DNA from 3 places in the Kribbella sp. NPDC104218 genome. Region 2 is predicted to be linked to each of the others. Evidence: riboswitches for the same ligand, from Rfam matches in the RefSeq annotation. Region 2 holds a riboswitch; each other region holds the start of a gene.
What was found. A riboswitch is a leader RNA that binds a small molecule or an ion and turns the genes downstream of it on or off. The one in region 2 is predicted to bind cobalamin.
Positions count from the first base shown of each region.

Region 1: it holds a riboswitch for cobalamin, as region 2 does, so the genes downstream of both, ACZ6ZD_RS11280 (ABC transporter substrate-binding protein) here and metE (5-methyltetrahydropteroyltriglutamate--homocysteine S-methyltransferase) in region 2, are expected to answer to the same signal.
Region 3: it holds a riboswitch for cobalamin, as region 2 does, so the genes downstream of both, ACZ6ZD_RS25270 (prenyltransferase/squalene oxidase repeat-containing protein) here and metE (5-methyltetrahydropteroyltriglutamate--homocysteine S-methyltransferase) in region 2, are expected to answer to the same signal.

Region 1 covers NZ_JBVJMQ010000001.1:2,376,108-2,383,837, reverse strand. The annotation lists gene pdxR (MocR-like pyridoxine biosynthesis transcription factor PdxR) at 1-967, shown strand, start outside; gene ACZ6ZD_RS11295 (ABC transporter ATP-binding protein) at 964-1,758, opposite strand; gene ACZ6ZD_RS11290 (FecCD family ABC transporter permease) at 1,760-2,758, opposite strand; gene ACZ6ZD_RS11285 (FecCD family ABC transporter permease) at 2,779-3,783, opposite strand; gene ACZ6ZD_RS11280 (ABC transporter substrate-binding protein) at 3,780-4,805, opposite strand; cobalamin riboswitch at 4,829-5,007, opposite strand; gene ACZ6ZD_RS11275 (hypothetical protein) at 5,040-5,984, opposite strand; gene ACZ6ZD_RS11270 (MFS transporter) at 5,998-7,299, opposite strand; gene ACZ6ZD_RS11265 (hypothetical protein) at 7,425-7,730, shown strand, end outside.
Region 2 covers NZ_JBVJMQ010000003.1:705,048-712,777, forward strand. The annotation lists gene ACZ6ZD_RS28015 (FAD-dependent oxidoreductase) at 1-549, opposite strand, end outside; gene ACZ6ZD_RS28020 (AurF N-oxygenase family protein) at 549-1,430, opposite strand; gene ACZ6ZD_RS28025 (transglycosylase SLT domain-containing protein) at 1,583-2,266, shown strand; gene ACZ6ZD_RS28030 (cation diffusion facilitator family transporter) at 2,306-3,271, opposite strand; gene ACZ6ZD_RS28035 (heavy-metal-associated domain-containing protein) at 3,390-4,553, shown strand; cobalamin riboswitch at 4,618-4,829, shown strand; gene metE (5-methyltetrahydropteroyltriglutamate--homocysteine S-methyltransferase) at 4,931-7,201, shown strand; gene lexA (transcriptional repressor LexA) at 7,243-7,730, opposite strand, start outside.
Region 3 covers NZ_JBVJMQ010000003.1:41,617-49,346, reverse strand. The annotation lists gene ACZ6ZD_RS25285 (aldehyde dehydrogenase family protein) at 1-109, shown strand, start outside; gene ACZ6ZD_RS25280 (aminotransferase class III-fold pyridoxal phosphate-dependent enzyme) at 106-1,425, shown strand; gene ACZ6ZD_RS25275 (aminotransferase family protein) at 1,430-2,797, shown strand; cobalamin riboswitch at 2,812-2,963, shown strand; gene ACZ6ZD_RS25270 (prenyltransferase/squalene oxidase repeat-containing protein) at 3,074-5,638, shown strand; gene ACZ6ZD_RS25265 (hypothetical protein) at 5,635-6,771, shown strand; gene ACZ6ZD_RS25260 (CbiQ family ECF transporter T component) at 6,768-7,730, shown strand, end outside.

The DNA of each region.
Region 1 (7,730 bases), on a different contig from region 2:
GTACGGCGATCCGTCCGGTACGCCGGCCCTCCGGCGGGCCATCGCCACCTGGATCGCCCGCTACCGCGGCATCGCCGTCCACCCGGACGAGGTGATCGTCGTCGCCGGCGTCTCACAGGCGATCGGTCTGCTCGCCCAGCTCCTGCTCGGCCGCGGGATCACCGCGGTCGCCGTCGAGGACCCCGGCTCCCTGGGCTCCCGCCAGCACCTGCAGGAGTGGGGGCTGACGACGCCGCCGATCCCGGTCGACGACCGCGGCGTCCAGGTCGACGTCCTGCGGGAGTCGGGCGCGAAGGTCGTGATGGTGACGCCGGCACACCACTTCCCGACCGGCGTCGTCCTCGAAGGCGAACGCCGCCGCGACCTGCTGCGCTGGGCGGCTGACGGCGGGCTGATCTTCGAGGACGACTACGACGCCGAGCACCGCTACGACCGCCCGCCCGTCCCCGCCCTCCGCTCGATGCTCGCCGACCAGATCGTGTACGCCGGCAGCATCTCCAAACTCCTCGCGCCCGCCCTCCGCATCGGCTGGATGGTCCCGCCCGCGGCGTACCGCGACGAGCTCATCGCCCTCAAACGCCGAGCCGACCTCGGCAACGCCGGCCTCCCCCAGCTCACCCTCGCCCACCTCATGACCTCCGGCGACCTCGAACGCCAGCTCCGCTACGTCCACCGCCGCCACCGCACCCGCCGCGACGCCACCGTCGCCGCCATCACCAAACACTTGCCCACCGCAACCATCCACGGCGCCGCCGCCGGCCTCCACCTCACCATCACCTTGCCGCATCCCCTGGACGACGTCCACCTGGCCACCCGAGCCCTGGCCGCCGGCATCAAAGTTCACCCCCTCTCCTGGCACACCCAACTCCCCACCGCCCCCGGCCTCGTCCTCGGCTACGCCGCCCGAACCCCCACCGACCTCACCCAAGCCCTAACCACCCTCGCCGACCTCCTCCACGAGAGTTAGGGAGTTGGTGCTTGTTTGGGGATGGGGATTACCAGGGGGGTGGCGGTTTGGGGGTCGGGGACTATTTGGGCGGGGAGGTTGAAGACGGATTGGACGGTGGCGGGGGTGATGACTTGGGTGGGCGTGCCGGTGGCGGCTATGCGGCCGGCTTTGAGGGCGATCAGGTGGTCGGCGTAGCGGGCGGCGAGGTTGAGGTCGTGGAGGACGAGGACGACGGTTTTGCGGTGGTCGCGGTTGAGGGTGCGGACCAGGTCGAGGATTTCCAGCTGGTGGGCCAGGTCGAGGAAGGTGGTGGGTTCGTCGAGGAGCATGGTCTCGGCGTCCTGGGCGAGGGCCAGGGAGAGCCAGACGCGTTGGCGTTGGCCGCCGGAGAGTTCGTCGAGGGGGCGGTCGGCGAGGTCGGCGACGCCGGTGGCTTCGAGGGCGGCGGTGACGGCTTGTTCGTCGGCGGGTGACCACTGGCGGAACCACTTCTGGTGCGGGTGGCGGCCGCGGCCGACCAGGTCGGAGACGGTGATGCCGTCGGGGGCGACGGGTTGCTGGGGGAGCATGCCGAGGTGGGTGGCGAGTTTGGCGCCGGTGAGTTGGGAGAGGTCGGTGTCGTCGAGGTAGACGGTGCCGGCGCGGGGTTTGAGGAGCCGGGCCAGGCCGCGTAGGAGGGTGGATTTGCCGCTGGCGTTGGCGCCGACGATGACCGTGATCTGCTCGCGCGGGATCAGGACCGAGAGCTCGTGGACGACGGCGCGGCCGTCGTAGGCGAGAGTGAGAGTGTCGGCACGGAGTTCGGACATGTCAGCCTCCTCGGCCGATGCGGTTGGCACGAGCCATCAACACGAGCAAGTACGGCGCCCCGAGGAACGCCGTGATGACGCCGACCGGGAGCGCGGTCGGCGCGAAGATCTCCCGGGCGACCAGGTCGGACGCGACCACGAGCAACGCACCCAGCGCACCAGCGGCTAGCAACCCAGCGACCCGCTCCCGAACCAGCCGCCGCGCGAGCTGCGGCGCTACCAGCGCGACGAACGCCACCGGCCCGGCCACCGCGGTCGCCATCGCCGCCAGCGCGACCCCGATCGCAATCAGCAGCGCCCGCGACAACTCAACCCGCCCGGCCAACGTCCGCGCCAAGTCATCGCCCAACTCCAGCAACCGCAGCTGCCGCGCCGAAGCCAAGGCCACCGGTAACAACACCACCAGAGCAACCCCGATCACCCAAGCATGCGACCACGTCCGCCCAGCCAGGCTCCCGGCCAACCACTGCGAAGCACTCTTCGCCGCATAGATATCCGCCAGCGTCAGCAAGTACGCCGTCGCCGACGAAATGATCGCCGTCACGCCGATCCCCACCAGCACCAGCCGATATCCGGAGACCCCGCCCCGATACGCCAACAGATAAACAGCAATTGCCGACAGCAACGATCCCGCCAGCGCTCCGGCCGGGATCCAGCCACTCCCGAACACCGTGATCATCAGGACGGCGGCCAACGCGGCCCCGGCGTTCACCCCGATCAGATCCGGGCTCACCAACGGATTCCGCGCCAGCCGCTGGAAAATCGCCCCCGACACCGCGAACGCCGTACCGACGCCGATCCCGACCAGCACCCGCGGCAGCCGGTTGTTCACGATGATGTCGTTCAGGATCAGCGTCCCGTGTCCGGCCAACGTGTCGAGCACCACCGGCAACGGAATCCGGTAGTCCCCCACCGTCAACGACACCGCGCCCACCACCAACGTGAGCACCCACGCGACGATCGATCCCACCAAACTCGCGACATCCACCCGAGTGGACACGGGCCCTACCCGCACGGTTCTCACAGTTCCGCCGTACGCCGACGCCGGACCAGCGCGATGAACAACGGCGCCCCGATCAGCGCCGTGATGATCCCCACCTGCAACTCCGCCGGCCGAACCACCACGCGCCCAACCACGTCCGCCAGCAGCAACAGAGCCGGCGCCAGCACCATCGACCACGGCAGAATCCACCGATAGTCCGCCCCTACCAGGCTACGCGCCACATGCGGTACGGCGAGACCCACGAACCCGATCGGCCCCGCGATCGCCGTCGCCGTCCCCGCCAGCACCATCACCGCCAGCCCGGCCACGACCCGCACCAGCAGCACCCGAGTCCCCAACGACTGCGCCAGCTCGTCCCCCAACGCGAGCTGGTTCAACGACCGCCCCAGCACCAAGGCCAACAAGATGCCCACCGCAACAAACGGCACTGCCTGCGTGACCACCGGCCCGGACGCCATCGTCAGCGATCCGACCACCCAGAACCGGAACTCGTTCAACGTCGACAGATCCGTCAGCGTGATCGCCGACGTCACCGACCCGAGCAGCGCCGAGATCGCCGCACCCGCCAAGGCCAGCTTCACCGGCGTCGCACCGCCCCGCCCGATCGCGCCGACCAGATAGACCACGACGGTCGCCACCAACGCGCCACCCATCGCGAACCACACGTACGCCGTCAGACTCGTCACCCCGAGGACGCCGATCGCCCCGACCACCGCCACCGCCGCACCGGCGTTCACCCCGAGAATGCCCGGATCCGCCAGCGGATTCCGGGTCACGCCCTGCATCAGCGCGCCCGCCAAACCGAGCGCCACCCCGACCAGCAGACCCGCGACGGTCCGCGGCACCCGCAGATACCGGATCACCCGATCGTTGTCGCTGCCGCTGAAATCCGCGAGGGCCAGATAGACGTCATGCGCGCCGAACCATTGGTTGCCGACGCTGAGCGACAGCAGCACGGCCACCGCGAGGACTCCACAGCACAACAGCAGCCCGGCCGCTCGCCAGCCGCCGCCCTTGATCATTTGAACAGGTCGGCGTGAATGGTCTTGGCGATGTCCTCGGTCGTGTAAGCGCCGCGCACCCCGGCGGAGTGGTTCGCGAACAGCCACGGCACCACGTGCTTGTTCCGCACCGCCTTCAGGTTCTGGTACGCCGGATTCGCCAGAATCCGAGCCACCTCTTGCTGCGAGGACGCCGGCGTCAGCGCGGCATCGCAGCACCCGCTGATCAGGATGTAGTCCGGGTTGCGCTTGATCAGCTCCTCGACGCCGACCTTCACGTTCCGCTTCGACGTCAGGTCCGCGAAGGCGTTCACCCCGCCGGCCTGCTTGATCAGCACGGTCCCGAAGTCCGGACCGCCGGACACCGTCAGCCCGCCGCCTTCCATCCCCGGCCGCAGGATCGCGACCGTCGGCTTCGGCGCGTCCTTGACCTTCGCCGCGACCGCCGCGATGCGCTTCTCCTGATCGGCGATCACCTGCTCCGCGCGCTCCGAGACCCCGAACAGCTTGCCCAGGTCGCGCAGATCGGCGTACACGTTGTTCATCGAGACGCTGGCCGGGTCGATCGCCTCGTCGCCCTTGCCGTCGGCGGTCGGGCAGAGCGGGCTGAAGATCCAGGTCCGGACGCCGAGGTCGGACAGGCTCTTCCGGCTACCGAAGCTCTCGTCGCTACCGCCGCCGGCGCTGAACACGTCGTTGAACCCCGAGAGCACGAAGTCCGGGTTCGCGGCGAGCAGCTCCTCACGGCTGGGCAGATTCTTGTAGTACTTCGCCTTGGACTGCGCATCGGCGTACTCCGGCAGCACCTCGGAGTCCAGGTACGCCGTACCGACCAGGCGGTCCGAGATCCCCAGCGCGTGGGCCATCTCGATCGCGGGCTGGTACGCCGCGAACACCCGCTTCGGCGGGCCGTCGACGGTGACGTCGATCCCGCAGTTCTTCACAGTCGTCGCGCCCGGGCCAGGGGCGTCGGCAGTCGCCGAACTGCCACACCCGGCCACCAGACCCAGCAACACAACCGACATGACGGATGTACGCAGCACGGAACCGCTCCTCCAGCACCTCGTGGACGGATCATGCCGTGGCCGGTCTCCTGGCTGACGGGACTGCGTTCACCGACCTGGTCTTCCCAGCAAGCACCAGTGACCTCCCCGAAGGGAACGGTCGGTCAACTCCCGATCACAGTGGCGAGGGCCGCGCCGGTACCGCACCGGCTTCCCGTACACCACGGCGGCGCCACAGTAACACCCGCGACGCGGTCGCACGCCGAAGTGTGGTCAGCGGTACAACCGGGCTACTGCCAACGCCAGCTGGGTCATCGCGTCCGGGTCCACCGCGCGGGCCGGCAGCGGCACCAGATCGACCAACTTGTCCTCGCCGAACCGGATGCTGGTCCGCCCGGTAGCGGAGTCGACGTACGCCTCCTCGCCGAGCGGGATGGTTTGCGCGGTCGGCAGCTTCCGGAAGGCAGTCATCAGCGCTATCGCCTGCGATGTACGCCGAGCCGACGTCGTCAGCACGCCGTTCGTGGACACCCAGCCGCAGACCAGGTCGCCACGCTCGTTCTCGCCGTCCCGCCGGTACGTCGCCTGCGCACCCATGACCTTGGCCACGGCCGCAGTCCCACGCTCGCAGCCGTCCCGGACGATCATCGGCTCCGGATCCGGCACGCCCGGCACCTGCCGGACGACGTCCTGCGCGAGGACGACGTACTGCGCCAGCGTCGCCTTGGGCCCAGCGACCTTGTAGAGCCGCCCCCGGAACAGGAACACCACGGACGTCGCGGTCCCGAAACCGCCTTCGCCGACGGCCGCGGGCTGCCCCTTCAACGCCTTCTGCTGCTGAGCCAACGTCGACTTCGTCGCCAGCTGCAGCGACACCCCGACCCGCAGGACCGGCCCGTTCGGCAGCTGGCTCAGCTGGAGCTGACAGACGTCGTACGTGATCGGTACGCCGAACTCGGCCGGCACCGGCTTCGGCTGGATCTCCACCAGCGGCACCGAGAGCGTCGACTGCACCAGCGCCTGATCCATCCGCACGCAGAGCGTGTCGGCAACCTTCGCGGACGGCGGCGTCGACGGAGTCTCAGTCGGAGTCTGGCTCGGCGTCGTCGGCACCGACACCAGCGGCGGCACGCTCGGCGCCGTCTCCTGGCCAGGGCCACCACAGCCAGCGGCGACCACTGCGAGCAACACGAACGGAACTGCCGGACGGATACGCATGGTGCAACAAAGCCTACGCTTCGTTCGCCTCTCCGGCGGCGCGCAGCTCGCGTTCCCGGACGGCGTGCTCGTCGGTGCGCGCGTCGTACCGCCAGAAGTCGCGTAAGGCAGCAGCAGTGGCAGCGACTCCGGCGACGCAGAGGATGCCGCCGCTGACGATCGACGTCCGCACGGTGGTCAGGTCAGCGACCAGACCGGACCGGCTCTGGCCGCCCAGCGGGCCGAGCATGTAGGAGAGCATCTCGATGCCGGCCAGTCGACCGCGCATCTCGTCCGGAATCGTCTGGTTCCAGATCACCGACCGGAAGAGGCCGGACACCATGTCGGACGCGCCGGCCAGCGCCAGGAAGACCAGCGCGAACCAGATGTTCGGCGCCAGCCCGGCGATGCCGATCGCCGCACCCCAACAGATCGCTGCCAGCACGACTGCTCGGCCGTGGTGATGAACGCGCTGCGTCCAGCCGCTGCTCAGCGTCGCCAGCAACGCGCCGACCGCCTCCGCGCTGTAGAGCAGCCCGAGCAGCTTCGGCTGTTTCAGCACCTCGGTCGCGAACGCCGGGAACAGCACGATCGGCATCGCCATGAACATCCCGACCATGTCGACGACGTAAGTCCCGAGCAGATCCTTCCGGCGGGCGGCGTACTGGATGCCCTGCCCGATCACCCGTAACGACGGTGGTTGCGAATGCTCCCCGACGCGGTAGGGCTTGAGGCCCATGTACAACACGGTGGCGATCGCGAGCGCGACCAGCTCGATCCCGAACGCCCAGACCACGCCGGCCGTGCCGATCAGGACGCCGCCGAGCGCGGGACCGACCAGCTGACCGGCCTGCAGCGTCAACGCGTTCAGCGCGACGGCCGCGGGCAGCTCGGCATGCTTGACCACGCGGGGGAACAGCGCGTCCCGGCTCGGCCGCTGCAGGGAGGCGGCGATCGCGTTCAGCGCGCCGCAGACGTAGATCACCCAGAGCTGCGGATCGGCCAGCAGCGCGTTCGCGAGCAGGACGGCGCAGACGACGACCTGCGCGAGACCGGTGCCGATCAGCATCTTCCGCCGGTCGACGTGATCGGCGAGCGCGCCGCCGTACAGGCCGAAAACGACCAGCGGGACGATGTTGACCAGGCCCATCGCGCCGACGGCGAAGTTGGACTGGGTCAGCGAATAGACCTGGTAGGGCAGCGCGACGTAGCCGAACATCGCGCCCAGGAAGAAGATCGAGCCCGAGACCACCAGGATCCGGAAGTCACGGGAACCACGCCACGGAGTCAGATCGACACGCAGCCGGGCCAGCCGCGCTCGGAAACTTGCTGCCACTGGCACATAGTGTCAGTTCGATCGTGCTAAAACGAACCCTTTTGTCTCTACGGTGGAACCGATTGGTTGCCCTCGGCGTCAATCCACCTGACTGTCGGTACCAGCTTTGAAGACGGAGAAACCGGATGATCTCGACCAAGTCGGCACGCACCAAGGTGTTCGCCACGCTCGTCGCGGGGGCGGCCGCCGCCGGCGCCACCCTGCTCGCGCCCGTGGCCGCGCAGGCCGCACCCACCGCGACCACGGCCCCGGCCACCGTCGCCGCGGCCTCGGACACCTTGAAGCCCGGCATGAAGCTGAAGGCCGGCCAGTACATCTTGTCCAAGGACAAGCGGTACAAGTTCATCATGCAAGGTGACGGCAACGCGGTGCTCTACGCGGGGAAGACCGCGCTGTGGTCGACCGCGACCAACCGCAAGGCGTCCGTCCTG
Region 2 (7,730 bases):
CAGGGTGCGGGCGCGGGGGTGCTTGTGGAAGCGGGTGAACCGGTCGGCGATCCGGCGGGTCGCGAGGTGGTCCGGAGCGACGCCGTACCGGAGCAGGCCGCCGGCCCGGGGGAGCCGGTCGATCAACGTGACGTCGGCGTTGGTGTGCAGCAGGAGATCCTCGGCGGCGTACATCCCGGCCGGCCCGGTGCCGACGATTGCCACCCGCAACGGTTTCGGTGCTGAGGGCAACGTTCGGACCGGCTCGGGCGGCTCCCAGCTGTGGAACAGCGGGCCGGCGGCGGCCGCGGTCGGGATGTCCTCGAAGTACGCCGCGTTGATCGCCGCGTAGTCCTGCAATGCGCCGGTGAGCGACTCGATCGGGTGGATGGCGTCGGCCGGGCACGCGTCCGCGCAGGCGCCGCAGGAGATGCAGGTGTCGGGATCGACGTACAGCATGTCTGTGTTGCCGAAAGCGCGTTCTTCCGGCGTCGGGTGGATGCAGTTCACCGGGCAGACGGCGACGCAGCTCGCGTCGCTGCAGCAGGACTGCGTGATCGCGTACGGCATCAGATCAGGTTCGCGCGACGGTAGATCGCGACGGCCGGCTTGGTCAGCAGGCCGACCGAGTCCAGGAACTCCATCAGCCCGCCGCAGCTGGAACGCAGCATCGACTTGTAGTGCTCGTTGGCGCGGGCTTCGCGCAGAGCGCGTTTGGTGTCGAGCCCGGCGGCGGCGTACACGCCGCGGTTCACCATGCTGATCACGATGAAGTACGCCGCGGCCGCCACGATCACGCTGCTGCGCAGCCGCCGGATGCGGCCCGCCTTCGCGAGCTCCTCGCGGACCTCCTCACGGGCGAACTTCATGTGCCGGGATTCTTCGACGACATGGATGTTGTTGATCGTCCGGACGAACGGCACCACCCGCTCGTCGCGCATCCAGGCCCGCTGCATGACATCGGTGACCTCTTCGGCGACCAGGATCGCGGCGTACGCGGTCTCCGCCGAGGCCAGCGCGGCGAAGGCGCGGCCGAGCTCGATCACGTGCCGCCGCGGCCGGTAGGCGGGCGCCTCGAGTTTCGCCGCGCCGCGGGCGAACATCAGCGAGTGCCGGCACTCGTCGGCGATCTCGGTCAGCGCCCACTGGAAATCAGGATCGGTCGGGTCCTTGGCGTAGAAGTCGCGCAGCATCATCTGCTGCAGGATCATCTCGAACCAGATCCCGGTACTCGCGACGGACGCCGACTCCTGCCGGGTGAGCCCTTTCTGCTGATCTTCGGTCAGCTCTGCCCAGTACGCCGTCCCGTAGAGCGTGCTCCACTCGGGACTGAGGCCGTGCATCCCGGTGTCGAGCGGGGTGTCCCAGTCGACCTCGAGCGCGGGGTCGTAGGAGAGCGCTTCCGCCGATCGCAGCAGCTGGGCCGCCACTCCGGAGTCCGTCAGAGCCATGGATCCGCCTCCGTTCGATCGATCCGACATTTTTGATGTTACATCGTCAGTGTCAGATGTCTAGGGGTGGCGGGCGGCGCGGGTCGCGGACGCCGCGCGGGGGAGCGGCTACCGTGGGTGAGCTGCTGGGGGCGCGCGGACGGAGGACGGGGTTGGGTAAGAAGTGGGTCTGGCTCGTCGCGGGCGCGCTGGTCGTCGGGATCTGGAGCTCCCGTGGGCACGAGCAGCGCGAGGCCCAGCCTGAGGTGCGGCCCGAGGCGGCCCGGGGCGTGGTCGGTACGCCGACGCCGCGGCCGGCTGCCGAGCCCACCTCGCAGCCGAAGCCGACGCGGTCGGTGGGCAACTGGTACGACAACTACGACCCGGCCGACTTCGCTGCGCCGGTCCGGAAGTCCGCCAAGCGGGCCGGTGTCGATCCGGTGCTGGTGATGGCGATCCTCTACAACGAGGACTACAAGCCGCACAATCCGGAGCTCGAACGCTCCTGGCAGCGCATCAAACCCGAAGCCGCCTTCGGCATCGCCAATATGCACCGAGCTGCCTTCAACGACACCAAACGCGGCCGCCCGTTCGCCAAGCGCCGCTGGGAAGAGCTGCCCGACCACCCAGAGCTCGCCATCGAGGCCGCCGCCTACCACCTCCGCGACCTCGCCGGCCGCCTCCCGAGCAAACGCTCCACCGCGCTCTCCCGCAACGACCTGCTCGCCCTCGGCTACAACACCGGCTCCGGCAACATGCGCGCCTTCGCCCGCGGCGCCACCCCCGGCCCCCAGGCCCAGACCTACCTCGACAACCTGCACAAGAACTGGCCGAAATCCACCGAAGCCCTCTCCTGACCCCAGCTACCTCGGGAACGGCCGGCTCTGGTGGGGCGGCTAGCGGTTGGCAGGTTCGAGGTGGGTGGGATCGCCGGGGCGGGTGAGCGTGAGGAGGGCTCGCTGAATCTCCGGGCGGGCGTTGAGGGCGTCCTCGATGGTGTTGAGGCGGGTGGCGACGTCGGACTCGGGGGCGTCGCCGGTGAGGTCGACGGCGGCGACGAGGAAGATCTTGTCGGCGCCGACCCACTCCATGTGCAGGAAGCTGACGGACTCGATCTCGTGATGTTCGAGCAACGCCCGGAGAGCGCGATCGTGAGCGACCGGGCTGACGGTCTCGCCGGTGAGGAAGTCCATGTTGCGGCTGATCAGGAAGAGCGCGACGAAGCCGAGCAGCAGGCCGACGACGGTCGAGCCGATCGCGTCCCAGGCGGCGTTGCCGGTGAGCTGGTGCAGGAAGATGCCGAGGGCGGCGACGACGATCCCGATCAGCGCGACCAGGTCCTCGACGAAGACCGCGCGCAGAATCGGGTTGGACGTCGTCTTCACGTAGTGCAGCGGCCGGACGTGCCGCAGCGACGCGGCCGACCGGGTCTGCCGCAGCGCCTGCGCGAACGAGATCCCTTCGAGGACGAAGGAGACGCCGAGGACGGCGTACGCCCAGGTGTACGACGCCTCTTCGGCCTCGCCGTTGCGCAGTGACTGGATCCCGTGCCAGATCGAGACCGCGGCGCCGACCGTGAACAGGCCGAACGCGGCGAACATCGACCAGATGTAGCCGATCCGGCCGTAGCCGAGCGGGTGGCTGGCATCGGCCGGCTTGCCGGCCCGCCGCTCGCCGATCAGCAGGAAGACCTCGTTCCCGGCGTCGGCCCAGGAGTGCGCTGCCTCGGCGACCATCGATGCGGAGCCGGTGATGGCGGCGACGACCGACTTCGCGACGGCGATCAGGACGTTCGCGGTGAGCGCCACGATCACGGTGAGCAGACTCTCGCTGGTCTCGCCGTCCGCGGTCGCTGTGCTCACGCGACGACAGTAGTCCGTGTCCCGCCGCCACTTGTGGACCGGACACGCCGCGTAACCGTGCCGCGGTCCGCGCCGCTTCCTAGACTCGGTGGTGCCGTTGGAGTCCCGGGAGGCGCCGATGACCGCTGAACCACGTCTCTCGGACGATCGGTCCGAGGTTGCACGCATCCTCTTCGAGCTCGCCGTACCCGGCCTGCTGCAGAACGCCGGGGAGGACGCCGAGCCCCGGCGGATCGAGTACCGCGAGGAGCCGGTCGCTCGCGTGCTCGGCGGTCACCTGAGCGCGGCTCAGCTGGACTACGTGACGCGGTCGATGGCGCCCTGCCCGCCGTACCTGGTGACGTCGGCCGAGCACCGGATCACTTGGCGCGACAGCCGCGGGATCGTGAACGTCGCGCACACCGGCCCGCTCGGCGCCGTCGTCCCGGTCGTCGCGCGGGAGGCGACGCTCGAGCTGTGGGCCCGGCTGGCGGCCGACTCCGAGCTCCAGCGCCGGACCGCAGAGCTGCCGGAGAGCGCGATCAAGTTGCTGGCGGCAACAACCACCGACCGGACGGCGCTGGAGGTGTTCCGGACCGGGGTGGACGCGGCGGCGCGCACGCTCGTCCAGCATGCGTTCCTGGTCGCGCAGACGCCGTACGGCGATGCGGCCGAGTTCGCTCGCGGGATCGCGGAGAGCGCGATCTTCGACTCCGTCGCGACGACTTGGTACTGGGGTCTGCAGGCGTCGACGTACCGGCGCGGCATGATCCCGGCGTCCTTTCTCACCTTCGCCGGCCGCGTCCGGTACTCGGTCGACACGGTTGTCGCCCTCCGCGCCATGAAGGACGCCCAGCTCGCGCGGGCGCAGGATACGGAGCTGGAGCCGCTGCCGAGCGCCGTCCAGTACAGCCGCCTAGCGCCCGGCGAGCGACCGCGTTGTCTCGCCCGCACGCCACAGCTGTACGACGGCGGCCGGGCCAGCGTGCTGGCCGTGGTCGCCGACACGTTCGTGGAGACCTTCGTCCGGCTGCTCGACCGGGTCGAGGTCGCGCCGGCGGTGGTGGAGCATCCGGCGGCGCTGCCGAGCGCCGACGCGGAGGTGTTCGAGGTGCCCGACATGACCTGCAGCCACTGCACGCGGACGATCACGAAGGTGCTCGGCGAGCTCGGCGTCGAGCCGCCGGAGTTCGACCTGGTGACCAAGAAGGTGGTCGCGGTGTTCCCGTCCGCCGAGGTGCGCGAACGCGGGTTCGAGGCGATCCGGGCGCGCGGGTACACCGTCGTCCCGCTGCAGGACTGAGAAAGCTCGCGAGAGAGCGCTCCCTGACGTGAGACAAGCCACGGCCGCGGCGGTCCGGCGGCGGTAGGGTCGGGGTATCGATGGTTCGTCCCGGCTCCGGCCGGGACGAGGCAAGAGGGAACCCGGTGCGAATCCGGGACTGCCCCGCAGCGGTATACGGGAACGACCGCCGTCATCAGCACTGGATCAGCCGATCTGGGAAGCGACGGCCAGTAGGCGCCGGCTCCGGCCGGCTCGCTCGTGAGTCCGAAGACCTGCCATCGGTCCGTGCGCCGTCCGGCGTACGGGGGATCGGAGCCTCGTGGGAGGGCTCGCCCGCACCAGCGGCCGAGCTCTGCCCGCGAACGGTCCCTTGACACGCTCGCGAGGAGAGAGACGTGAACACTGCGACCACTGTGCTGGGCTACCCGAGGATCGGGCCGCGCCGCGAGCTCAAGCACGCCGTCGAGAAGTACTGGGCCGGCAAGCTCGGCGCCGATGAGCTGGCAGCCGTCGCCCGGCAGTTGCGGGCCGACACCTGGACCGACCTGACCGATCGGGGTCTGGACACCGTCCCGGCGAACACGTTCGCCTACTACGACCAGATGCTCGACCACATCCAGCTGGTCGGCGCGGTGCCGGCGCGCTACCGCGAGCTGGGGCTGTCCGCGCTCGATACCGCTTTCGCGATGGCCCGCGGGCGCGACGAGATCGGCGCGCTGGAGCTGACGAAGTGGTTCGACACGAACTACCACTACCTGGTTCCGGAACTGGACGAGACGACGTCGTTCGCGCTTGATGCGAGTAAGCCGCTGGGTGACCTGGCGGAGGCCAAGGCGCTCGGGGTGACCGCACGGCCGGTCTTCATCGGCCCGCTGACCTTCCTGCTGCTGTCCAAGCCGTCCGCGGCGGCTGGGGCCGACTTCGAGCCGATCGCGCTCGCCGACCGGCTGGTCGAGGTGTACGCCGAGCTGCTCGGCCAGCTGGCCGACGCCGGAGCGGAGTGGGTGCAGCTCGACGAGCCGGCCTACGTCCAGGACCGGACGGACGATGAGCTGGCCCTGCTGGAGTCGACGTACCAGCGGTTGGCGGCGCTGCCGAACCGGCCGAAGCTGGTCGTAACCACGTACTTCGGCGACCCGGGTGCGGCCCTGCCGTTGCTGGCGGCAACAGATGTCGAGGGGATCGGGGTCGACCTGGTCTCCGCGCCGGGGCTGGTGGACCGGATCGCCGCGCTGCCGGCGTTCCAGCGCAAGACGCTGTACGCCGGATTGATCGACGGGCGGAACGTCTGGCGGGGAGATCTCGGGGGAGCGCTCTCTCGCGCCGCCGTGCTGCTCGGGGCGGTCGGCGAGCTGGTGATCTCGACGTCGAGCTCGCTGCTGCACGTGCCGTACGACGTGGACGTCGAAGCCGAGCTGGACCCGCGGGTCCGGGAGCGGCTGGCCTTCGCACGGCAGAAGGTGGACGAGGTCGTGCTGCTCGGCCGGGCGCTGCGCACGGACGACGGCGTCCTCGCGGATGTCGCTCGGCGCCCGGCGGACGGGGTCCCGTCCGCGGTCGAGTTCGGCGCGGACGCGGCGGTGCAGGCTCGGGTCGCGGCGCTGCAGGCGGCGGATCGGCTGCGAGCGCCGTACGGGGAGCGCTCTCTGGCTCAGGAAACGCTGGACCTGCCGCCGTTGGCGACGACGACGATCGGGTCGTTCCCGCAGACAGGCGACGTCCGCAAGGCCCGGGCCGAGCTGCGGACCGGCGCGATCACGGCGGCGGAGTACGACGAGCGGATGCGGGCCGAGATCGGGCGAGTGATCGCTCTCCAGGAGGAGATCGGGCTGGACGTACTCGTCCACGGTGAGCCCGAACGCAACGACATGGTCCAGTACTTCGCCGAACAGCTCGACGGCTACGCGGCGACCGAGCTCGGCTGGGTGCAGTCGTACGGGAGCCGGTGCGTGCGACCGCCGATCCTGTACGGCGATGTGTCGCGGCCGCGGCCGATGACGACGGAGTGGGCGGCGTACGCGCAGTCGCTCACGCCGCGACCGGTGAAGGGGATGCTGACCGGGCCGGTGACGATGCTCGCGTGGAGCTTCGTGCGCGACGACCAGCCGCTCGGCGTCACGGCCGACCAGGTGGCGCTCGCGCTGCGCGACGAGATCGCGGACCTGGTCGCGGCGGGGATCCGGATCGTCCAGGTCGACGAGCCGGCCCTGCGTGAGCTGCTCCCGCTGCGGGAGGCGGATCACAAGGCATACCTGGAGTGGTCGGTCGGATCGTTCCGGCTCGCGACCGGCGGGGCGCCGGCCGACGTGCAGATCCACACGCACCTCTGCTACTCCGAGTTCGGCGCCGTCATCGCCGGCATCGACGGGCTGGACGCCGACGTCACCACGATCGAGGCGGCTCGCTCGCGGATGGAGGTGCTCGCCGATCTGGCCGACATCGGCTTCCAGCGCGGTGTCGGTCCGGGCGTCTACGACATCCACTCGCCCCGCGTCCCGGATCTGGCCGAAACCCAGGCCCTCCTCGACGCCGCTCTCAGCTCCATCCCCGCCGCTCGCCTGTGGGTCAACCCCGACTGCGGCCTCAAGACGCGTGGTTACGCCGAGGTGGACCCCGCTCTCCGCACCTTGGTAGCCGCCGCCGAGGCAGCTCGCCAGCGCAGCTGACAGACCTGAGCCCACCCCCGGCTGGGGGTGGGCTCAGGTGTTCAGACGCTGCGAAGGACGCTGACCACGACGCCGAGAATCGTGGCGTTGTCTCCGTCGATGACGGAGTAGGCGGGGTTGCGCGGCTCGAGGTACACGTGGTTGTTGCGGCGCCGGTAGACCTTGACGGTCGCCTCCTCGTCGATCATCGCGGCGACGATCTGGCCGGAGTGCGCCTCCTGCTGCTGGCGGACGACGACGATGTCGCCGTCGCAGATCGCGGCGTCGATCATCGACTCACCGCGGACGCGGAGCCCGAAGACGTTACCGCGGCCGGTCAGCCCGCGGGGGAGCTGCATGACGTCGTCGACGTGCTCGATCGCGGAGATCGGCGTCCCGGCGGCGATGTCGCCGACGACCGGAACCGGCACGTTGTCCTCGTCGGTGGCCCGGGCGGCCGACTCGGGCAGGAACATCCGGACGTCGATCGGCCGCGAGACCGAGGGGCTGCGGCGCAGGAAGCCCTTGTCCTCCAGGCTAGCGAGGTGCT
Region 3 (7,730 bases), 660 kb from region 2:
GCCCTTCGGCGGCTGGAAGGGTTCCGGCAGCTCCGGCAAGGCCGGTGGCGGCCTGTACTACGTCCAGCAGTTCCTTCGCGAGCAGTCCCGAACGGTGGTGGCCCGATGACCCAGACGATCCCGACGACCCCGGCCGAGCGGTCCGTCCCCGAGTGGCTGCGGGAGCGGCCGGTGCCGGACCTTCGGACCGCGATCCCCGGCCCGCTGTCGAGCGCCGTCGTGGAGCGCGATCTCGCGATCACGAGCCGGTCGCTGCCGCGCGCGTACCCGCTGGCTCCGCGGCGCGGTCACGGCTGCGTGATCGAGGATGCCGACGGCAACCTCTTCCTCGACTTCAACGCCGGGATCGCGGTGAACTCGACGGGGCACTGTCACCCGACGGTCGTCGCCGCGGTGCAGGAGCAGGCCGCCGAGCTGCTGCACTACTCGGCGAGTGACTTCTTCCTGCCGATCTACAGCCAGATGTGCGCGGCCCTGGCCGAGACCGCGCCGATGAGCGGCCCGGTGCGGGTCTTCTTGTCGAACTCCGGCGCCGAGGCGGTCGAGGGTGCGCTGAAGCTGGCTCGCTATGCGACCAAGCGCCCGTACGTGATCAGCTTCTACGGCGCGTTCCACGGCCGGACGATGGGCGCGGTGACGCTGACGGCATCGAAGTCCAAGTACCACAAGGGATTCGGGCCGCTGCTGCCCGGCGTCCTGCACGCGCCGTACGGCGACGACAGCACGTTCGAGCACCTGGAGAACACGCTCTTCCGGTACGAGGTCGCGCCGGACGAGGTGGCGGCGATCTTCGTCGAGCCGATTCAGGGTGAGGGCGGGTACCTGGTCCCGCCGGCCGGCTGGATGGCGCGGTTGCGCGAGCTGTGCGACCAGCACGGGATCCTGCTGATCGCCGACGAGGTCCAGTCCGGGGCCGGGCGGACCGGCAAGATGTGGGCGATCGAGCACACCGGCGTCGAGCCGGACATCCTGATCAGCGCGAAGGGGCTCGCGTCCGGGCTGCCGCTGGGCGCGTTCATGGCGCGGGCCGAGCTGATGGAGAGCTGGCCGGCCGGCGCGCACGGTTCGACGTACGGCGGGTCGCCGGTCGCGTGCGCGGCCGGGCTGGCGACGCTCGAGGTGATCCGGTCCGAGGGGCTGATGGCGAACGCGATCCAGGTCGGGCAGCTGCTGCTCGAGGGACTGACGAAGATCCAGGCCGAGCACCCGGACAAGATCGTCGACGTCCGCGGGGTCGGGCTGATGATCGGCGTCGAGTTCGCCACGGCGGACCAGGCGGCGGCGGTGCAGAGCCGCGCGTTCGAGAGCGGGCTGCTGGTGCTGGAGTGCGGAGAGAGCGCTATCCGGCTTTCTCCGCCGCTCGTGGTCACCGCCGAGGAAGCTCAGAGAGCGCTCTCGCTGTTCGCGGCCGCGGTCGCCGGCTAGTCGAGTGACCGGCGCCGTCTTCTCCCGGGCCGCCGGCCGCGACCTCCCGGTCGTGGCCGGCGGCAACGGGGCGGAACTGTTCGACACCACCGGGCGCCGCTACCTGGACGGCGCCGGTGGCGCGATCGTGGTCGGCGTCGGGCACGGCTCGGCGGAGGTCGCCGACGCGATCGCCGCGCAGGCCCGCCAGGTCGCCTACGCGCACGGGACGGCGTTCACCTCGGCGAGCCTGATCGAGTACGCCGAAGCGCTCGGCCCGCTGCTGCCGGTCGACGACCCGTACATCTACCCGGTCTCGGGCGGCAGCGAGGCCGTGGAGACCGCTCTCAAGCTCGCTCGCGCGTATCACCTGGCGCGCGGCGAGGACCGTTCCGTGGTGATCGGGCGGACCGGGGCGTACCACGGCAATACTCGCGGCGCGCTGGACGTCTCCGGGCGGGCCGGGCTGCGCGCGCCGTACCAGCCGTGGTTGGGGTCGGCGGTGCACACGACGTCGCCGTACGAGTACCGCTGCCCGTTCCCGGAGTCGCATCCGGTGGGCTGCGGGGTGCGGCATGCGGAGGCGCTGGAGCGGATGATCGTCGCGCAGGGGCCGGCGAACGTGGCCGCGTTCATCGCGGAGCCGATCGCGGGGGCGGCGCTCGGGGCCTGCGTGCCGCCGGACGATTACTGGCCGGCGATCACGGCGGTTTGCCGGAAGTACGGCGTCCTGGTGATCGCGGACGAGGTGATGACCGGGTTCGGGCGGACCGGGCGGTGGTTCGGGTGCGATCACTGGGGAGTGCGTCCGGATCTGCTGGTCGCGGCGAAGGGCGCGGCGTCGGGGTATTGGCCGTTGGGGTTGACGGTGTGCAGCGGTGCGGTGCACGACGCGGTGCAGGCCGGTGGGTTCGTGCATGGCTACACCTATTCGCATCACGTGGTCGGTGCTGCGGCCGGTCTCGCCGTACTCCGGATCTTGCAGCGGGAGCGGCTTGTGGAGGCTTCGGACGAGCGCGGGGCTCAGCTTGCCGCCGAGCTGCGTGCGGAGCTCGGCGGGCATCCGGCGGTCGGCGATATTCGCGGACGAGGGCTACTCCAGGCGATCGAGCTGGTCGCGCCGCCGGGTGCGGAGCGGAACGACGGACCGAGAACGGGTGCGAAAGCGCTCTCTGGCGATCTGACGCCGTTCTCACGGAGTGCGCGCGTCGCCGAACGGGTGGTCGCCGCGGCCAAGGACCTGGGGGTGCTGCTCTACCACTCGACAGGATGTGCCGACGGGACGAACGGCGACCTGCTCGTCCTCGGGCCACCGCTCGTCATCACGCCCGGTCAGGTCAGCGAACTGGCTCGCGCCTGCGCCGCCGCCGTCCATCAGGTCCTGGATGACTGAGATTCAAGGTAAGATTTCTTCAACTTTCCGGTGGCCGCCGGAAAGCGTGACTTGTCACGACCCGACGTGTGGGGGGAAGCCGGTCGAAACCCGGCGCTGACCCGCAACCGTAGGCGGAGCGCGAGCTCCGCGAGCCGGAATGCCTCACCGCCGGGCCTGCGAACTCCACCACCCGTCGTGGTCTACGGGCGGAGTCCGGGCGGCACCCGGTTGTATCCCAACCGGCCTGCCGGCCCCTGGGCGACGCGCGCGACCACCCGCCCGAATCCAGGTCCCATGCGCACCCGCCCAGCCCGGTACTTCGTTCAACGCGTCGGTGCCCTCGTCGCAGCCGCGCTCCTGCTGACTCCGACACTGGCAACCACCGCCAACGCCTCCGAACGCTCCGAGGCAGCGGCGTCCACGCAGGCAGCCTCGGCTGCGGCTTGGTTGGGTGGGCAGCTGGTCGATGGGGCCATCCCCGGGTTCTCGGGGCCGGACTGGGGGCTGACGATCGACACGCAGTGGGCGTTGATCGCGGCGGAGGCGGATCCGAAGGTCATTGCTCAGGTGGTGGGGGCGGTGGCTGCACATGTGCCGGACTACGCAGGCCCGAGCTGGTACCCGAACGAGGATGCCCGGATCGCCGGTGCGACGGCGAAGGTGTTGCTGGCGGCGGTGACCGCGGGGAAGGACTACCGCAACTTCGGCGGCCGCAACATGCGCCGCGAGACGCTCGACCTGATCGCGGGAGCGGACGCCGGTGTCGAGGAGGGCCGGATCCGCGACAAGGAGACCGGCAACGACGACTCGAACATCTTCAGCCAGTCGCTCGCGGTGATGGGCCTGGCGCGCGCGGGCGGCGTCCCGCAGAACGCGGTCGACTACCTGATCCGCCAGCAGTGCTCGGCGGGCTTCTTCCGGATGTTCTACAACGACCTGAAGTCGTGTGACGAGGGCGGCGGCGCGCCGGACGGCGACGGGACGGCGATGGCCGTGCAGGCGCTGATGACCGCGCAGAACTTCGGCATGGGCGGCGTCGACGACGAGATCCGCAAGGGGCTCGAGTGGCTCAAGTCGGTGCAGAAGGAGGACGGCTCGTTCGGCGGCGGCGTCTCCACCGAAGGGTCGAACTCCAACAGCACCGGCCTGATCGCGCAGACCCTCGCCGCCGGCAGCGAGTACGAGGCGTACCGCAAGGCCGAGGGCTGGATGATCCGCCATCAGCTGACCACGGAGAACGCGGGCAACACGCCTGCCGCCCCGCACGTCGGCGCGATCGCGTACAACTCCGAGTCGCTCGGCCAGGCGTTGCGCGACGGCATCGACATCGGGATCGACCAATGGCGGCGCGCCACTCCGCAGGCGATCTTCGCGTTCGCCCCGGTCCCGTTCGCCGACCTCGCCTGGACGGACCCGAACCCGCCGTCCCCCACCCCGACGCCGACCGTCACGATCACCGCGACGGCGACCGTGACGACCCCGGGCCCGACCGTCACGAAACCCGGCCCCACGATCACCAAACCGGGCCCGACGGTCACCAAGCCCGGCCCGACCGTCACCAAGACCAACACGCTGCGCCCGCCGCCGCTGCCCCGGCAGACCGTGACGCAGCGGCGGATCGTCGTCACGCAGGTCACCGCGCCGCCGCTCCCCCGCGCCACGACCACCGTCACCAACAACATCCCTGGCCCGTCGTCCACGACGACCGTCTCGGTCACGCCGCCGCCGACCACCGTGAGCGCGACGCCGCCACCGCCGTCCATCGGTCAGGCCAAGTCGGCTGATGCCACGGTCAGCTACCTGCAGAGCAAGCTGATCGGCGGGAACCACATCGAGGTCGACCGCAACGGCTCTCGGTACGTCGACTACGACGCGACAGTGAGCCTCGGCCTCGCGCTGCGGCAGTCCGAGAAGCTGACCGGCACCGTCGGCGCGATTTCGGCGCTGATGGCGCAGCCGGACGCGATCGCGGCCTACGCGTACGGCGTCCCGTACGACCAGCCCGACGCCCGGTACGCCGGGCCGCTCGCGAAACTCGTCCTGCTACTCGCTCTCGGCACGAAAGATGCTGCCGGCAACGAGTTGGCCAATCAGCTGGCCGCCCGGATCCAGGGTGACGGGCGGATCACCGATCTGACCAAATCCGGTGACCAGTCGAATCTCACCAGCCAGGCGTACGGCGTCCTCGCGCTCCTTGCCGCCGGCAAACAAGACGAAGCCAAGCGGGCGATGGAGGCGCTGCTGCGGCAGCAGTGCGGCGATGGGTCGTTCCCGGCGCAGTTCGGGCCGGCCGAGCAGAAGTGTCAGACCGGCGACATCGCGAGCACCGCGATCGCCGTCCAGGCGCTCAACGCGGTGCGGCCCGGGTCTACCGAGGCCCTGGCGCCGGTGGGCAGCCTCCGCGCCGCGCTCAAGGCGCTGACCGACCGTCAGGACGGCGATGGGGTGTGGAAGGGCGGCTGGCAGCAGAACGGCCAGCCGGATGTCCCGGCCACGGCTGCCGCCGTCGTCGCGCTGCAGTCCGCGGGCCTCGACACGTCGTCCGCCTCGACCCGGTTGCTCGGCTCGATCACGCCGGACGGCGGGCTGCCGATCAGCCCGGTCGCCGGAGCGAGCGACGTCCCGGCAAGTATCGCGGCGATCCCGGCCATGTTCGGAGGCTCGCTGGTCACCGCCGACACCACGGTGCTGGCTCGCGCCACGACCGCGCCGTTCGATACCGACGTCAAGCCACAGGCGGCCATCACCACCGGCGACGACATCCCCTGGGCCCTCTTCGCCATCCTCGCCCTTGCCCTGGTCGCCCTCGGCGCCCTGGCCGGCTGGCTCATCACCCGGCCCCGAGGCGTCGCCCGATGAACCGGCTCGTCCGCGTTGCGGCGGTTGTGCTCGGGGTGGGGCTGGTGGGGGCGCCGCTGACGGCGAGTGCGGTGGATCCTTCGCGGGGGACGCCGGGGTTCTGCCCGTCCGAGGAGGGGGTGACGGTAGTCATCGACTTCGGCGGGTTGGGCGGCAACGCGATCGTCAGGTGTGCGCCGGGGCCGGTCGGGCCGGGGTTCACGGGACACTCGGCGCTGGTGGACGCGGGGATCGAGTTGCAGGGGACGCGGCGGTGGGGTGAGGCGTTCATCTGCCGGCTCGAGAACCGGCCGGGGCCGAACGAGGTGATCCCGATCAAGGGGCGGGAGAAGTACAAGGAGCCGTGTATCGACACGCCGCCGGCGGCCGGGTACTGGTCGTACTGGTGGGCGGCCAACGGCGGGCAGTGGCAGTACTCGCAGTGGGGTGTGAAGAACCGGAACGCCATCCGCGGCGGGTTCGAAGGCTGGTCGTTCTCGCTGAACGCGACCGCCGAGACCAACCCCAAGCCGCGCATCAACCCGCGCCGCCCGAACAGCGCGCCGCAACCGACCAACACGATCCCCACCCAGCGGCCGAGCGGCAACAATCCCAACGAGCAGCAACAGCCCGGCAACCCGAACGACCCCGGCGACCAGGGACCACTCCCCGGCGACACCATCACCACCATCGGCGGCAACCGGCCCAGCACCGGTGGTCCGAGCGGTCAACCGACCCAGCCCGGCGGCCAATCCAGCGGCGGTCCCATCCAGAACACGAGTCCCGGACAGCCAGGCCTGCCGCCCGAGAACCAGCAACCCGGCCAAAGCAACCCGCTTCCCGGCCAGTCGGCCAGCCTCCCACCCGGTCTCCCCCGCGACGGTCTGCTCCCCGGTACCGGCGCGCCGCGCCCTGGCGACACCTGCCCCACGAACCCCGGGGCCACCAGCATGCCGGCCTCCGGCGGTTCCTGCGGAACCACGCCGGGCGGGGGAAACGGCGATATCGCCTGGTCCGGCGGTGAGGTGAGTGCTGACAGCAACCAGGTACCGAAGGGGGTGCCGGTTTCGACTGTGCTGACTGGGTTCGCGGTGCTGATGCTCCTGGGTGGTGCGGTGATTACGGCGCAGTATCGGCGGGCGCGGCGCTCGTGACGGCGTACTGGTTGCCGCGGAACCTGCATCCGGCGGCGTGGTGGTTGTGGGCGCTCGGGCTGGCGACGGCCGCGAGCCGGACGACGAACCCGATGCTGCTGGCGCTGATCTTGTCGGTGGTGATCTTCGTGGTGATCAACCGGCGATCGGATGCGCCCTGGGCGGTCGCGTTCCGGCTGTACCTGTCGCTCGGCGCGTTCATCGTCGTGATGCGCGTCGTCTACCGGATCATCTTCGGCGGTGGCGAAGGTGAGCAGATCCTGTTCACGCTGCCCGAGATCCCGTTACCCGCTTGGGCGGCCGGCATCCGGCTGTTCGGCCAGGTGACCGTGGAGTCGCTGCTCGGCGGCGCGTACGACGGGCTCCGCCTCGCGACGATGCTGATCTGCGTCGGCGCGGCCAACGCGCTCGCGAACCCGAAGCGGCTGCTCAAGTCGGTCCCGTCCGCGCTCTACGAGGCCGGCTCGGCGGTCGTCGTCGCGGTCTCGGTCTTCCCGCAGCTCGCCGAGAGCGTCGTCCGGGTCGGGCGCGCGCGCCGGCTCCGCGGCAGCACCGAGCGCGGGATCCGGGCCTTCCGCGCGGTCGCGATCCCCGTCCTCGAGGACGCGCTCGACCGCTCGCTCCGCCTCGCCGCGGCGATGGACAGCCGCGGCTACGGCCGCTCCGGCGCGCTGACCGGCGGCGCGCGTGCGCTCACCGGCGCCCTGCTCGTGACCGGCCTGATCGGCATCTGCGTCGGCGTGTACGGCGTCCTCGACGGGACGACGCCGCGCTACCTGGCCGGCCCGATGCTCGCCATCGGCGTCGCGATCGCCGGGGTGGGAATGTACTCCGCCGGACGCCGCGTGCACCGGACCATGTATCGCCCCGACCACTGGCGACTCGCCGAGCTCGTAGCCGCCGGCTGCGGGATCGCGGCCGCGATCGCCCTGTTCCGCAGCAGTTCGGTCGACCCCGCG